DNA from 3 places in the Agrobacterium sp. 20P9.1.2 genome. Region 1 is predicted to be linked to each of the others. Evidence: predicted binding sites of a transcription regulator. Region 1 holds the regulator's gene; each other region holds the start of a gene.

Evidence for each region. Region 1 encodes PhoB, which activates phosphate uptake and scavenging genes when phosphate is short. Its sites were predicted from a motif close to TGTCATNNANCTGTCAT; they were not measured.
Region 2: AC27VJ_RS19465 (esterase-like activity of phytase family protein) is a predicted target of PhoB. The motif match lies at 722-738, and genes of this name have one in related genera.
Region 3: AC27VJ_RS13965 (YdcH family protein) is a predicted target of PhoB. The motif match lies at 2,220-2,236, and genes of this name have one in related genera.

What each region holds. Positions count from the first base shown of each region.
Region 1 covers NZ_JBYOKI010000001.1:367,069-372,584, forward strand. The annotation lists gene pstA (phosphate ABC transporter permease PstA) at 1-464, shown strand, start outside; gene pstB (phosphate ABC transporter ATP-binding protein PstB) at 540-1,355, shown strand; gene phoU (phosphate signaling complex protein PhoU) at 1,443-2,159, shown strand; gene phoB (phosphate regulon transcriptional regulator PhoB) at 2,293-2,976, shown strand; gene AC27VJ_RS01825 (hypothetical protein) at 3,022-3,300, opposite strand; gene AC27VJ_RS01830 (cold-shock protein) at 3,502-3,711, shown strand; gene AC27VJ_RS01835 (hypothetical protein) at 3,936-4,157, shown strand; gene AC27VJ_RS01840 (DUF6481 family protein) at 4,194-4,583, shown strand; gene AC27VJ_RS01845 (GcrA family cell cycle regulator) at 5,106-5,516, opposite strand, start outside.
Region 2 covers NZ_JBYOKI010000007.1:208,713-214,228, reverse strand. The annotation lists gene lon (endopeptidase La) at 1-90, shown strand, start outside; gene hupB (DNA-binding protein HupB) at 274-567, shown strand; gene AC27VJ_RS19465 (esterase-like activity of phytase family protein) at 794-2,992, shown strand; partial or broken gene AC27VJ_RS19460 (VOC family protein) at 3,168-3,807, shown strand; gene AC27VJ_RS19455 (GNAT family N-acetyltransferase) at 3,835-4,272, shown strand; gene AC27VJ_RS19450 (mandelate racemase/muconate lactonizing enzyme family protein) at 4,327-5,460, opposite strand; gene kdgD (5-dehydro-4-deoxyglucarate dehydratase) at 5,457-5,516, opposite strand, start outside.
Region 3 covers NZ_JBYOKI010000004.1:275,153-280,668, forward strand. The annotation lists gene ykgO (type B 50S ribosomal protein L36) at 4-129, opposite strand; gene AC27VJ_RS13950 (5-(carboxyamino)imidazole ribonucleotide synthase) at 257-1,348, opposite strand; gene purE (5-(carboxyamino)imidazole ribonucleotide mutase) at 1,345-1,812, opposite strand; gene AC27VJ_RS13960 (YdcH family protein) at 1,859-2,062, opposite strand; gene AC27VJ_RS13965 (YdcH family protein) at 2,297-2,473, shown strand; gene AC27VJ_RS13970 (sulfite exporter TauE/SafE family protein) at 2,574-3,341, opposite strand; gene AC27VJ_RS13975 (thiamine phosphate synthase) at 3,448-4,101, shown strand; gene AC27VJ_RS13980 (tetratricopeptide repeat protein) at 4,110-5,306, shown strand; gene AC27VJ_RS13985 (inositol monophosphatase family protein) at 5,447-5,516, shown strand, end outside.

The DNA of each region.
Region 1 (5,516 bases):
TGGGCTTCCCACGCTCGGCCTCGTTGGTCGGTGGCTTCGTCCTGACGCTGATGACGCTGCCCACCATCATCATCGCTACTCGTGCGGCGCTGAAGGCGGTGCCGCCATCCATCCGCGCCGCTGCCCTTGGCCTTGGCGCTTCGAAAATGCAGACCATCTTCCACCATGTGCTGCCACTGGCCATGCCCGGAATTCTCACCGGCACCATCATCGGCCTGGCACATGCCCTTGGCGAAACCGCACCGCTGCTGCTCATCGGCATGGTCGCCTTCGTCGCGAATTATCCGACAACGCCAATGGATCCGTCCACGGCCCTGCCGGTGCAGATTTACATGTGGGCGAACGAAGCAGAACGTGCCTTTGTCGAGAGAACATCAGGCGCTATCATCATCCTGCTTATGTTCCTCATCGTCATGAATGTGGGAGCAATCCTGTTGCGTCGCCGCTTCGAGCGTCGTTGGTAAACCTTACTTAGGGAAAATCGGGTCACCGGTTTTCCAGCCAGCATGCGATGTAACAAACACCGGGAGCTTGAGGCTATGAATATGTTGTCGGAAGCAGCAGTTGAAAAGGCGCTGGACAAGAAAATGAATGAAGTAACATACAAGATGATCGGCAAGGACGTTTCCGTTTATTATAGCGAGAAGCGTGCCCTTTACGATGTGAACCTCAATGTGCGTGAAAACACCGTGACGGCGCTCATCGGACCGTCTGGCTGTGGCAAGTCCACTTTCCTGCGCACGCTGAACCGCATGAACGACACCATCGACAGTTGCCGCGTTACCGGCAAGATCACGCTCGATGAAGACGATATATACGATCAGACGATCGACGTGGTGGAACTGCGCGCCCGCGTCGGCATGGTGTTCCAGAAGCCGAACCCTTTCCCGAAGACGATCTACGAAAACATCGCCTACGGTCCCCGCATCCATGGTCTGGCCCGCAACAAGGCGGATATGGATCAGATCGTCGAGTCCAGCCTTCAGAAGGCCGGTCTGTGGAACGAAGCCAAGGATCGTCTGCACGAATCCGGCACCGGCCTGTCCGGCGGTCAGCAGCAGCGTCTGTGCATCGCCCGCGCCATTGCGGTTTCTCCAGAAGTCATCCTCATGGATGAGCCCTGCTCGGCGCTGGACCCGATTGCAACCGCCAAAGTCGAAGAACTGATCCACGAGCTGCGCGCCAATTACACCATCGTCATCGTTACCCACTCCATGCAGCAGGCAGCCCGCGTGTCGCAGCGAACCGCCATGTTCCATCTGGGCCATCTGGTGGAAGAAAACGACACCGATAAGATGTTCACCAACCCGGATGACCAGCGCACGCAGGACTATATCATGGGTCGCTTCGGCTGATCTGACGCTGGTTCAAACCCTTCGCATGGCACCGCTTGAGCCCAACTGGGCTTGCGGGCCAGTGCATCGAAACTGGAGACTTCGAACATGTCGACACATTCCCATATTATGTCCGCCTATGATGATGAACTGAAGTTCCTCACCCGCCGCATCGCCGAAATGGGTGGTCTGGCTGAACAGATGTGCGCTGATGCGGTGCGGGCGCTGGTCAATTCCGATGCAGCGCTGGCCCAGAAGGTCATCTCTGATGATACGATCCTCGATCACGCCGAGCGCGAGATCGGCGACAAGGCCATCGTCACCATCGCCAAGCGTCAGCCTATGGCGGCCGACCTTCGCGAAATCATCGGTTCGCTGCGCATTGCCGCCGATCTGGAGCGCGTAGGCGACCTTGGCAAGAACACCGCCAAGCGCGTCATTGCCGTTGCTGGCACGGGCGTTCCGCGCAAGCTGGCCCGTGGTCTCGAGCATCTGTCGGAACTGGCACTGGTGCAGCTGAAGGAAGTGCTGGACGTCTATTCCACACGTTCCGTAGAAAAGGCGCAGGCCATCCGCGAGCGCGACGAAGAGATCGACGCCATGTACACCTCGCTGTTCCGCGAGCTGTTGACCTACATGATGGAAGATCCGCGTAACATCACCACCTGCACGCATCTGCTGTTCTGCGCAAAGAACATCGAGCGCGTTGGCGACCATGCGACCAATATCGCAGAAACCATCTACTACATGGCCACCGGCAGCCAGCCGGAAGGCGAGCGTCCGAAGGACGATAGTTCCAACACGCTCGGTGCAGTAACCGAGTAAGTTTTACAGCATCGGCACTTTGGATCGGAAACGATCTTCGGAATGCCGATGTGTAGATCAACAGGCCAGAGCGTCCGTGATGCGTCCAAATGAACGCATGGCGCTCTGGTAAGACTGGCGGAGTCCCAAGCCTATGGTGCCGAAAATCGCAGTTGTCGAAGATGAAGAGGCTTTGAGTGTTCTTCTTCGTTACAATCTGGAATCCGAAGGTTACGATGTCGACACCATTCCCCGTGGCGACGAGGCGGAAATCCGCCTGCAGGAGCGGACGCCGGATCTGCTGATCCTGGACTGGATGCTGCCGGGCGTTTCCGGCATCGAATTGTGCCGTCGCCTGAGAATGCGCCCCGAGACCGAACGCCTGCCGATCATCATGTTGACGGCACGCGGTGAGGAAAGCGAGCGCGTGCGCGGACTGGCCACGGGCGCAGACGACTATGTGGTCAAGCCCTTCTCCACGCCGGAACTGATGGCGCGCGTCAAAGCCATGCTGCGTCGCGCCCGCCCGGAAGTTCTGTCGTCTGTCCTGAAATGCGGTGACATCGAGCTGGATCGCGAAACGCATCGTGTTCACCGCAAGACCCGCGAAGTGCGCCTCGGACCAACCGAATTCCGCCTGCTGGAGTTCCTGATGGTCTCTCCCGGCCGCGTCTTCTCCCGCTCGCAACTTCTCGACGGCGTCTGGGGTCACGATATCTATGTGGACGAACGCACGGTCGATGTTCATGTCGGTCGTCTGCGCAAGGCTCTGAACTTCTCCAACATGCAGGATGTGATCCGCACCGTTCGCGGCGCTGGCTATTCTATGGAAGCCTGACGGGCGGCTCCATCACTGATCTTTCGCACAATGCGCGCTGTTGCCTCACCGGGTCAACGGCGCGCGTTTTGTATTTTTGCGCAGCTTAGGCAGGAATGTGTACGAGAAGGGGAGCCATCTCCAGCCGGTCACGAAGATATATTTTTGACCCCTTTGAACTGGTTTGCGCCAGAAGTTGCGGATGGAAAGGGGAGGCGGGGATATCCGCTTGCCGCGCAGTTTTCCTGAGTAAAAACAAAGGGCAGGTAAATTTTCAAAATTGAAAATCCAGCACGGATTATTATATTTCTGAAGAGGCTGCTGCGTTGCAAGATAAACGCTCATTTCAATGATCTGAAATTTAAAGTTTGACTATCCGGTCATAACCCTCTATCACTGGTTTATCGATATTTTGCTTGCTGAGCTTTGGTTGCCGCGCGATTAGCACCGCGTTTTGAACTAACCCTTTCCTTCAAAAAAATCGCTATACTCGCACACAGGGCGTCAGTTCTGTGATCTATAACTTATGCTTTGAAAGGGTTCATTATGACCACAGGCACAGTAAAATGGTTTAACTCCACCAAGGGCTTCGGCTTCATTCAGCCAGACAACGGCGGCACAGACGCATTCGTACACATCTCCGCTGTAGAGCGTGCAGGTATGCGCGAAATCGTTGAAGGCCAGAAGCTGAGCTACGACCTTGAGCGCGACAACAAGTCGGGCAAAATGTCGGCCTGCAATCTCCAGGCTGCTTAATACGGACTCCGCTTTCCTTTGACCACGGATGTACTGGCACTGTCGAAAGCATGAGACCAAGCGAGGTCAGGCACGTTGCCTGGCCTTTTTTTGTGCCGCCCGGCGGTACAGGCTTCGGACAAGGCGCCCATGGGCGCAAACGCTCCGGGCCACTCTATCCACCCCGCAGCGGCGTTTTTGGAAATCGATCCCGATTTCGGCTGATGCGACAGGAAGGAAATTCCATGTCTGAAACACACAGCAAATCTCGCCAGCAGGCGGAAATCGCATTCGGTGAAACGCAGTCGCAGTTCTTTGCACGCGGCCATGCGGTTGACGAACTCAATTCGATTGCCCAGGCGCGTGATGAAAAGACGCAGCGCCTGCGTGAAGCGCGCCTTGCCAAGGAACTGCAAGACAGCCTGGCACCTGCCAAGACACCCGCAAAGCGTGCTAAGAAATCCTGACCCTGATGGGTACGGCACCTCAACTGGAATAGAGACTTGAGAAACAACAAAAACGTTAAAAACAGTGAACTGACTGACCGCCGCAGCGCCGCTGCTGAGGCCAAGGCTGCCCTTCTGCAGGCCTATAAGGCCGCCAAGGAAGCCGCCGAACCCAACCGGGAAGCCAAGCAGGCAGAACGCATCGCCGTGGCGGAAGCCCGCGAAGCGCGTCGTGCCGAGCGCGAGCAGCAGAAGCGCGAAGAGCAGAGCCGCCTCGAAGCGGAACGGCTGGCGCATGAAGCCGAGCTTGAAGCCGCTGCGACTGCCGAAGAAGACGCCCGCAAGCTGGCCGATAAAAACCGCGTCGCCCGCGTCATCGAAGATGAGGCCGCCCGCAAGGCCGAGCGCGACCGTCGCTACGCCAACCGCAAGGCCCGCCAGGGTTAAAGCTATCTGCCATGATCCAGCAGCCATTCGAATGAAGGGCTGCGGTCTGGCGGGATGGACCTGTTGTCATTCGTGCTTGCGGAAACATTGGCGGTTACGCCGCCAATCAGAGGTGCCCGGCATCTCTGCGCATCCAGTGCGCCCGCGGAGCCGTCCTGAACGTTCTGCAGAACTGCTTTTCCCACATAGGTGAAATCCGGTCACAAGACTTCCGTTTCATGGAAGTCTTGTGTCATTGCAAGCAGGCATAGCTCAGCAGTTTGTAAGAGCATATGGCGCTATAAGGCTATAAAAGCCACGCCCAATATCCCGAGAAAGATAGAGCAAGCTTCATCGCTTTTGGCCGCGTGCGCAACTGGCGTGAAATTTCGGCCTATCAAAGCGATGGGCAGGTGTCGGCGCCTTAGTTGACGTTTGTCGATCCCATCGATCGTTGGCTCTGACTTCCTCTTTTGATCGTAGGCATGAAAAAAGCGGGCCAATGGACCCGCTTTTTTATCTCTTGCAATATGTCTGCTGCCCTTAAGCGCGACGGCGTTCGCTTACTGGCTGGTAAGCCATCTTCGCGTGGAACTTGCAGTAAGGCGAGGACTCGGAAGCTTCGCAGCCGCAGAAATGGAAGTCGTCCTTCAGCGGGTCACCGACTGGCCACTTGCAGGTGCGCTCGGTCAGTTCCGTCAGCGTCAGGCGCAGAGATGTTGGCAACGAGGCATTGTTGACGGGAACATATTCCAGAACCTGTGCCGTATCGATGTCCAGATCGTCCTTCAGCGCGGTGGCGCCAACCGTGCGGGGCGCCGGGCGTGCTGTTGCCGGGCGGGCTGGAAAGTTGGTTGCGCGGGGTGCCGTAGGGGCTGCAGGGCGCTTGGCGGCGGGGCGTGAGGTTGCAACCGTGCCACCGGCCTTTGCACGGCCTGGCAGGTTCAAACGGTG
Region 2 (5,516 bases), on a different contig from region 1:
GAGCCCATCGAGTGGGATGGCAGCATCGAGACGCCAGTCATTGCAACTGTTGAAGGCGTGGATGACGGTAGCCAGACAATCGCACATTGATAAGCGATCGTCGGCGTTGGTGCTAAATTAGCACAAAATCGTTGAAAGGCTGGCAGAAATGCCAGCCTTTTTTGTGAAAAGAACGCGAGACCCCTTGTTTTTCAGGCCATTCCAGCGCTTTTGGGTGGCGGTGCGCGAATAGATAAGTATTCTGCGCCGATCCAATTTGAGTCGTTTCATACCATTGAAAGGGGTGGAAACATGAACAAGAACGAGCTCGTTTCTGCAGTTGCCGAAAAGGCTGGTCTCACCAAGGCTGATGCCGCTTCTGCCGTCGACGCAGTATTCGAAACCGTCCAGAGCGAATTGAAGGCCGGTGGCGACATCCGTCTCGCTGGCTTCGGCAGCTTCACCGTAAGCCGTCGTGAAGCCTCCAAGGGCCGTAACCCATCCACGGGTGCAGAAGTCGATATTCCGGCTCGCAACGTTCCAAAGTTCTCCGCAGGCAAGGGCCTGAAGGACGCTGTTAACTCCTAAGTTTTCCTGAGCTGTTTGCGCCTGCGGCGTGCGAACAGTGCTCAGATATACGAGGAATGATTTTGGCTCTTTGCGCAGTTTTGCGAAATGACGCCATCGAAATGCAGAGAGCCCGGCCTTGAGCCGGGCTTTTTGTTTATCAGCACCTTCTCATTGTCATTTCCCTGTCACGTCCATGTCGCAAAAGCCCAGTCATGCATTTTTCCAGTGCACTGAAGGGGACATCATGACATTTCGTTTTTCGAGTGCTGCGCTGACCGCGGCGCTTTTTGCTTCTGCCGCATTTCCAGTCGCCGCCGAGCAGGTTTTCAACCGCATCTCATCGTTTCCTGTCGCTCTGAACCTTCCTTCCGACAAGGAAGAGAAGACGATCACGTCGGCGGAAATCGTCACGGCTAGTGAAGACGGCAATACGCTGATCTATTCCGACAGCCCGCTGGGCGGCATCGGCTTTGTCGACATCAAGGATGCCAAGGCACCAAAGGCGCTCGGCGCTTTGATGATGGATGGCGAGCCGACATCGGTTGCTGTGTCCGGCACCAAGGTTCTGGCTGGTGTCAACACGTCCGAAAGCTACGTCAAGCCAGCTGGCAAGCTGGTGACAGTCGATATCGCCACCCGCAAGATCGAAGCCAGCTGCGACCTCGGCGGCCAGCCGGATTCTGTTGCGGTTTCCCCGGACAAGAGCTTCGTGGCCATCGCCATCGAAAACGAGCGTGATGAAGAGGTCAATGACGGCGCGCTGCCGCAGATGCCTGCCGGCTTCCTCGTCACCATCGGTCTCAAGAATGGCGCACCGGATTGCTCGGCGCTGAAGAAGATCGATGTCACCGGTCTTGCTGAAATTTCACCGGAAGATCCAGAGCCTGAATTCGTTTCCATCAATGCCAATGGTGAAATTGCCCTGACGCTTCAGGAAAACAACCATATCGTCATCGTTGATGGCAAAAGCGGCAAGGTCACGAGCCACTTTTCCGCAGGCACTGTCGATCTGAAGGGCATCGACACCAAGACCGATGGCCAGCTGAAGTTCACCGACAGCCAGGACGCCCGCAAGCGCGAGCCGGATGCCGTGAAGTGGCTGGACAATGACCGTATCGTCATCGCCAATGAAGGCGACTGGCAGGGCGGTTCGCGCAGCTTTACCATTTTCGACAAGACCGGCAAGCTGCTTTACGAAGCTGGCTCTTCCTTCGAACATGCTGTTGCGGCCATCGGCCACTATCCTGAAAAGCGCTCCAAGGCCAAGGGCATCGAGCCTGAAGGTCTGGAAGCAGCAACATTCGGCAACGACAAGTATTTCTTCGTTCTGGCCGAACGCGCATCTGTCGTTGGCGTCTACAAGGACACGGGCGCAGAGCCGCAGCTGACGCAAATCCTCCCATCGGGGATTTCGCCTGAAGGTGCAGTCGCCATTCCATCGCGCAACCTGCTGGTCACCGCCAACGAAGCCGATCTGGTTGAAGATGGTGCAGCCCGTTCGCATGTCATGATCTATGAGCGCTCGGAAGGGCAGGCCGCCTATCCGCAGCTTACCTCCGCCACGGTCGATGGCGCACCGATTGGTTGGGGCGCTCTGTCCGGCCTCACGGCTGATGCGGAAAAGGACGGCATTCTCTACGCGATCTCCGACTCCGTCTACGGCAACCAACCTTCGATCTACACCATCGACGCAAACAAGAAGCCAGCGGTCATCACCAGCGTTCTGCGCGTAAAGCGTGACGGTCTGGCAGCGCAGAAGCTGGATATGGAAGGCATCACGCTGGACGGTAAGGGCGGCTTCTGGGTCGCATCCGAAGGCAACAGCGAAAAGCTCGTTCCGCACGCGCTCTACAACGTCAATGCCAAGGGTGAAATCAAGGCCGAAATCGCACTTCCAAAAGAACTGCTGGAAGGCGAAACCCGCTTCGGCTTCGAAGGCGTAACCATGATCGGCAAGGGCGATGACGCTACACTGTGGATGGCTGTTCAGCGCGAATGGGGCAAGGCTGAAAAGGGCAAGGTAAAGCTCGTCTCTTACAACCTGAAGTCCAAGGAGTGGGGTGCTGTGCATTATCCGCTGGATAAGGCAGATGACGGCTGGGTCGGCTTGTCCGAAATCACCGCCCATGGCGACAATGTCTATATCGTCGAGCGCGACAACCAGATCGGCGACAAGGCAAAGATCAAGAAGCTCTACAGCGTCGCCATCGCCGACCTGAAGCCCGGCAAGATCGGCGGCGAACTGCCGCTCGTCAAGAAAACGGAAGTCCACGACTTCCTGCCAGACCTCAAGGCTCAGACGAACGGCTACGTCGTCGACAAGCTGGAAGGCTTCACTTTCGACAAGTCCGGCAAGGCCTTTGCGGTAACGGACAATGACGGCGTGGACGACTCCTCGGGCGAGACACTGTTCTTCCCGGTTGATCTGAAGGGCACGAACTAAGCGGCAAGCTAGAGGCCGGGGTGTTTACATCTCGGTATCTGAAACATTGATTCTGAAGCGCTCGCAGCCGTCAGGTTGCGAGCGTTTTTTCTATTGCATCAAATATTTTCAGCAAGCATCTTGGCCGCGATTGCAGCATCAGTGACATTTGCAATCGCTGCATTGGAGTTCGTAGATGCTGAAGCTTGACCACCTCACAGTCATCGCCCCGACCTTGAGCGAAGGGGTTTCGCATGTCGAAAATTGCCTTAGTATCAGCGTGCCCTTCGGGACACGCCATGAGTACATGGGCACACACAATCATCGTCTTCAGCTCGGAAATTCCGTCTATCTCGAGATCGTGGCTCTCGATCCGGATGGCAAAACGCCTCATCGTCCGCGCTGGTTCGGTCTGGACGATCAGGAGAAGGTCAGAGCCGACTGGACCGAAGGGCGTCGTTTGCGAGGGGTGGGTTGCCAACACGGATGCGATCGATCGTCTCGTTGCGCTGCATGGCGCAGTTCTGGGCGAAAAGGTCTTGCTGCCAGATGATGATCCGACTTTCGACTTCGCCATTCCCAAGGATGGTGCCCTTCCATTGGACGGCGTCGCTCCCTCGGTGATCGACCATCGGGGAGACACAGCCTATATCGCCTCGATACCCGATCTCGGCGCGCGACTTCACTCTCTCACACTCGAACATCCAGATCCCGCGCATATCGAGGCGCTTTATCGCGATCTGGGCATCGATCATCCGCCGGCGATTGTTCACGGTGCTTCAATTCTCTACCGGGCGCTTATCGACACACCAACTGGACGACGAGAGTTAACCTGAACCAGAAGAGCTTGAGGGACAGAATATTTGCCAATACGAATTGAGATAGAAAGCCAGCCCGATGAGCAGGACCAGCGCCTTATCGATGAAGGTCTGGATATATTCAATTTTGCAAAAGCCGGGCCGGACAATCCGCAGGATTTATGGATTATGGCGCGGGACGCCAATGGAAGCCTGATCGGCGGTCTGAAAGGACGCTCAACTTACGCCTGGCTTTTTATCGACTGGCTGTGGGTTTCATCCGAGGCACGGGGGCAGGGCGTCGGTGCGAAACTCATGGCGAAGGCAGAGGACGCCGCGCTGGAACGTCAATGCGTTGGCGCTTACGTCTCTACGTTCAGTTTTCAGGCGCCGGATTTTTACCGTCGGATCGGCTATGAGGATTTCGGACGAATCGAGGGGTTTCCGGTCGGCCACGCTTGCATCTGGCTTAAGAAGACATTTGAACAGTCAGAAAACGCGTGAGGACCGCTTCAACAGGTAAAGTGAGGTGCCGGGTGTTGCCCACCCGGCCTCCTGTTAGTCCTTCAAAGCATATCGCTCCAGCGCATCCCGGTTGATCTTGATGCCCAGTCCTGGGCCATCCGGTATCTGCACCACGCCGTCGACGTGATCCAGCGGGCTGGTGAGAACCGCCTGTCGATAGGGGTTCTCCGTGCGGTCGAATTCGAGAATCGGTGGGCGCGGGTTGCGTCTGGCCGGGTCCGGCGGCAGGTAGGCCATGAATTGCAGGGCGGCGGCGATGGCCACACCTGTTCCCCAGACGTGGGGGACAACGCGGACGCCATAGAGGGTTGCCATATCGACGATGCGTTTGGTTTCCGAAAAGCCACCGCTACCGGCAAGATCCGGCTGGAGAATATCCACGGCGCGACTTTCCAGCGGCGCGCGCATGCCGTATCGGCCATGCCAGGTTTCGCCACCCGCAACGGGAATGGGTTGACCGGCGCGCACGGCCTGATAGGCATCCAGCTGTTCAGGCACAACGGGCTCTTCGAACCAGTCGATGCCAAGAGGTGCTAGCGCCTTGCCGACTTCGATGGCCTCCAGCGCATCGTAACCATGGTTGGCATCGATCATGATGCGGACATCGGGGCCAACAGCCTCACGCGCGGCACGGATGACGGCAATGTCTTCCGCCACATCGAAGCCGATCTTGATCTTGACCGCGTGGAAGCCTTGGCTTGCGTAACCGGCAACTTCCGCCGCGACGTCCGAGACCGCATCGACGCCGTCCTTGCGGAAAGAACCGGTGGCATAGGCCTTGACGCTTTCGCGGAAGCGACCGCCGAGCAGGCGCGAGATGGAGGTGCCGAAGCGTTTGCCCTTGATATCCCAAAGCGCGATATCGATACCGCTCAACGCCGTCACCGTCAGACCACGTTGGCCCTGATCCCGCAGCAGATTGTAAAGCTGATGCCAGATGATCTCGATGTCGAGCGGGTCTTTGCCGATGAGGTGAGGGGCGTACGCGGCCACCACGGCTGCATTGGGCTTTGCCGGGCCGAGGCATTCGCCCCAGCCCACGGTGCCATCATCGCATATGATCTCGACAAGGCAATGGATGCGCCGGTCGAAGCGCATGGACGCGCTTTCGAAGGCGTGGCCCAGCTTGTAATCGAGCAGATGAGTGCGAACCGCTTCTATTTTCATGGCTTGTAAGGTCCAACCAGCTTTTCGAGCATGCCGACTTCCTCCTCAGTCAAATC
Region 3 (5,516 bases), on a different contig from region 1:
CGATCAGCCCTGACGAGCCTTGAAGCGTGGGTTCAGCTTGTTGATGATGTAGACGCGGCCCTTGCGGCGAACCAGACGGTTATCGCGGTGACGGGCCTTAAGCGCTTTGAGCGAGTTCTTGATCTTCATTTTTCTGGTCCGCAGTTTGGCGCGACGTCTTTTGCCACGCGTAGCTAAACAATCAAAAGCGCGCTACGAGGGCGCGCCTTTTTCGGTTGGCAGGCAAATACCTCGTCAGTCTTTGCCTGTCAACACGTCAAGGAGTCTTTTGCCGGGAAAGACTTGGTTTTCCGGGGTTCGTCAGCTGTGTGACGTGGCCCATCTTGCGGCCCGCACGCGCTTCGGTCTTGCCGTAGAGATGCACGAGGCAATCAATTTTCGAAAGCCATTGCGGCACGTCATTTATGTCGTCACCGATCAGATTGGTCATGACGCAATCGGAATGACGATGGGTTGCGCCGGGTGAAAGCCCGGCCACGGCGCGAATATGCTGCTCAAACTGCGAAACCACACAGGCGGCTTCCGTCCAGTGCCCGGTATTGTGCACGCGCGGCGCCATCTCGTTGGCCACCAGCAATCCATCCGGCAGGACGAAGAACTCGATGCCGACGACACCGACATAATCCAGCGCGGCCAACAGCTTTTCAGCTGATTCCGTGGCCACCGACGTTGCCTGCTCTGAAAGCTGTGCCGGGACAGTGGACGTGTGTAGAATGCCGCCTAGATGCACGTTTTCCGCCGGGTCGTAGCAGGTGACAGTGCCGTCCTGAAAACGTGCGGCAATGATGGAGACTTCACGCTCGAAGGCCACGAAGCTTTCGAGGATCAGCGGCACGCCGCCCAGCGCGTCGAATGCACCGGTCAGGTCTTCGCCGCCCTTGAACACGCGCTGGCCCTTGCCATCATATCCCATGCGGCGGGTCTTCAGCACGCCCTTGCCGCCAAAATCGGAAAGCGCTGCTTCCAGCCCGGCCTGATCGTCCACCTGACGGAAATCGGCGGTGGGAATGCCGCAATCATTGAGGAACCGCTTTTCCGTCAACCGGTCCTGCGAGGCATTCAAGGCCTGTGCCGGTGGATAGACGGGAACGGAAGCGGCCAGCGTCTGCGCGGCGACGACGGGCACGTTCTCGAATTCATAGGTTACGACATCGCAAACGCTTGCGAGTTCCGCCAGCGCTTTTTCGTCGTCATAGGCAGCAACGATCTGGCGGTTGCAGACCTGCGATGCCGGACAGTCGGCCTGTGGCTCCAGAACGATGGTGCGGAAGTTGAGGCGGGCAGCCGCCATGGCCAGCATGCGGCCAAGCTGGCCGCCACCGATAATGCCGATGGTTCCAGACTTCATTGCGGGGTGTCCATGGGGTATTCGGCAATGGCCGCCGTCTGGCGGGCGCGATATTCATCCAGCCGGTCGGCCAGATCTTCGTCAGAGAGCGCCAGAACCGCAGCGGCCAGAAGGGCTGCGTTGATTGCACCGGCTCTGCCGATGGCAAGCGTGCCAACGGGAATGCCGGCGGGCATCTGCACGATGGAATAGAGACTGTCCTGCCCGGACATGGTTTTGGATTGCACGGGAACACCGAACACCGGCAGTGGCGTCAGCGCCGCCGTCATGCCCGGAAGGTGGGCCGCACCACCGGCACCCGCGATGATGACCTTGAAGCCTTCGTCGCGTGCACCGCTGGCAAAGCTGAACATCCGCTCTGGTGTGCGGTGGGCGGAAATGATGCGCGCTTCATATTCCACATCAAGCGCGTCCAGCGTATCGGCGGCGTTTTTCATGGTTTCCCAGTCGGACTGGCTTCCCATGATGATGGCGACGGGCGGTGTCTCTGTGCTCAACGGTCTCTCCGTCTCAGGCAATGATATCGGGGATGATCTGGTCTTCGATCTGGGTCATCTTGTCCTTGATGACCAGCTTTTTCTTTTTCATGCGTTGAATGCGCAATGCTTCGCAGTTGGTCTGGATCATCGCATTGATTGCCGCATCGTAGTCTTCGTGCTCTTGCCGCAGTCTTGCCAGCGCAAGCCGAACATCAGCATGGTCCTGATCGGGCATCTCTCTATCCCCATATGATACAACCGGACCGCTATCCGGCCATTTTGTTGTCGGTCTTCGTGCCTGTACCACCAAATCACGGTAACGGGAAGTTTCCCTTGCGACCATTTTGCCCAACTATTGCCTTGATTCCTCCTTCGACAATCGCGGCGTTCCATGTCACATTGCCGTCGTAAACCTGAAACTCCAGCGATGGAGCGCTGGAGGTAGGTTCAACAAGGAAGGACGTGCCGCATGACCATTCAGGCTCATATTGCATCGCTCGAAAAGAAACACGGTGCTCTTGAGGAGGAGCTCGAAGATATTCTTGCTTCCCCCTCCTCAGATGATCAGCAGATTGTGGACTTGAAACGCAAAAAACTGCGCCTGAAGGATGAGATGCAGAGGCTACAGGCCTCGACAAGGCATTAATTGACAAAATGTCTGCCAGCTTCACGATTGAAGCGGCTTGAAAATTCGGCCCTGGTTGCTCTCGCGATCAGGGCCTTTTGATGTCTAGGGATTACGGGTCTCAGATTGGCAGTCCGTCCCATAAAAGTTTCAGCGCCGCCATGAAGGCCATGGCGTACATCAGCGGGTAGAACACGGCTGGTTTCATGTATTTCACGACTTTTGCCCCGGCAAAGGTCGCAATCATGGCCACCGGCAACAGCATGGCGGATGTTGTCAGATTGGTCGCGTCCAGCGCGCCAAGGGCGAAATAGGGTATGAGTTTGATGGCGTTCATGATCGCGAAAAAGCGAACGCTCATGCCGGTATAGACCTTCGGGTCCAGTTTTAGCGGCAGCACGTAAATCTGGAAGGGCGGGCCACCCGCATGGGCCACGAAGCTTGCGTAACCCGAAAGACTGGACCAGATGGTGGCCAGGACCGGACGTTGTCCTTTCGCGGGTGTTTCCTGTGCGCCGCGAGCGGTTTTGAAGGCCTCGTAGAAATAGCGCAGGACGAAAATGATCGTCACGCTTGCCACAACGAGGCGCATCGCATCCGGCGAAATCATGCTCGACATCGCCCAGCCCAGCGTTATTCCGGCAATGGCGCCGGGAAGCATGATCAGCAGGGTCTGGCGATGGTTATATTTGCGCCAGGCAATCAGCGCCACAATATCCATCACCACCAGAATGGGCAGAAAGATCGCGGCGGCCTGTACCGGCGGCACGGCGAGCGCCATCAAAGGCACGCCCATCAATGCCAAAGCGCCGCCCAGCCCGCCCTTGGAAAGGCCGACGAGGATGACTGCGGGAATGGCGACGAGAAAGAAATGGAAATCAGTCAGCATGGATGGACAGTTGATCCTTTCGCCTGTCCGGTCTATCGGAATTAGAACATGAAAACGAGTGCAGATTGCGCGCGAAGCGTCCTCTCTGCGGAAAATGGATAATTCGATGAGTGCACCTGAAGATCGCTGCCGCCTCGTTCTGATCGTTCCAGCAAACGACGATGCTGCAAATCAGGCCAAGACTCTGGAAGATGCGCTGCGCGGCGGCGACGTCGCCTCCGTCATCATTCCGCAATATGGGCTGGATGATGGCGCTTTCCAGAAACTGGTCGAGACGCTAGTTCCGATCGTTCAGGAAGCCGGTGCTGCAGCGCTGGTGGCAGGCGACAGCCGTGCTGCAAGCCGTTCCAAGGCAGATGGCCTGCACGTCGTCGGCAATGCCGAGGCGCTTTCCGAAGCCGTGGAGAATTTTTCACCCAAGCTGATTGTTGGCGGCGGCAATGCGGATGATCGCCACAAGGCGCTGGAGCAGGGCGAGTGTACGCCCGATTACATGTTCTTCGGCAAGCTGGAAGGCGATATCAAGCCGGAAGCGCACCCCAAGAACCTCGCGCTTGGCGAATGGTGGGCTTCGATGATCGAAATTCCGGCCATCGTCATGGGCGGTTCGGATGTCGCCTCTGTTGTTCCCGTTGCCGAAACCGGTGTGGAATTCGTGGCGCTTCGTCTGGCCGTATTCAGCCATGTCGGTGGGGCCGCCCAGGCGGTTGCAGAAGCGAATGCGTTGCTTGACGAAAAAGCGCCACGGTTTGGCGGTTGATACAGGCGATGATCGCTCGCTCTTTGTCTTTTCGTTTGTCCGTCTCTGCCCTTGCCATCGTCTGGGCAGCGATGCCGCATGTGGTGTTGGCGCAAAACCCGCAGCCGCAGCAGCCGGCTCTTTTGCCCGGTCTTGAGAATCAGGCCCCGGCAGGCGATGTGACACCGACGGAAGACGATACGGATTTTGGCCCCGCGGCTCCGGCTGGCCCGGAGGTGCTGTCGCGCCCGTCGGATGAGAATGCGGAACCAATCCGCAAGGGGCGAGTGATTTCTGAAGAGCAGAAGGATTTGCAGCCATCTGGAGGCGTCAATGTCTACCAGCGCATGGGTGCCGATCTTCCCGCTCTTCCGCCCGAGAAGAAATTTACCGGCAAGGTCGATGAGGCTTACGGCCACTACCAGCGCGGCGAATATGTGCAAGCGCTGGACAAGGCGCTGGCCCGCGCCCAGAACGGTGACGCCGTCGCTCAGACACTTGTCGCCGAAATGATGTCGCGCGGCTTCGGCATTGCCCGTGACGATAAAACCGCAGCCTTCTGGTACGAGCAGGGGGCAAAGGGCGGCGATGCCGTTGCCATGTTCAAATATGCCTTGCTGTTGATGGAAGGCAAAGTCGTCAAGCACGACAAGACGCTGGCCGACGACTACATGCGCCGCGCAGCGGAAGCGGGCAATGGCGAGGCGGAGTTCAACTGGGCGCAAATCCTCGTCTCACAGACCCCCGGACCTGCCGGTTTGCATGCCGCCCTGCCGTTTTATGAAAAATCCGCCGAAAAGGGCATTGCCGACGCGCAATATGCCGTGTCGCAAATCTACTGGAACCTCAAAGACATTCCCGCCGATAAAAAGGCGAAAGCCCGCGATTGGCTGACCCGTGCGGCGAAGGCCGGTTTCGACACGGCGCAGGTCGATCTCGGCATCTGGCTGGTCAATGGTGTCGGTGGTGAGCGCAACCTGGAAGAGGGTTTCCGCTGGCTCTACGGTGCCGCCCAGCGCGGCAATGTCGTTGCCCAGAACAAGGTTGCGCATCTCTATATTCAGGCGCTCGGCACCAAGCCTGATCCTGTCGAAGCGGCCAAATGGTATGTGCTGTCACGCCGCGCGGGCCTCAAAGACCCGGGCCTTGAGGATTTCTATCTCGGCATCGAAGAGGAACAGCAGAAAAAGGCCATCGAGGCCGCTAACCGCTTCCGCCCGGCCTGAGCCAAGGCGGTTTACGGCTTTTTGCCTTGAATTGCAGCGCGTTTTGTGGTCTTGAACCGCAAACTTTCCATCAGAAACCATATCTGCGTGCCTGCCAGACTTTTGGCTAGCAGGTTCAGCCACCTTTCAGGAACATCTTCATGGCCCGTTCAGCCCTTCTCAATGTCATGGTTCAGGCCGCGCTCAAGGCGGGAAAATCTTTGGCGCGTG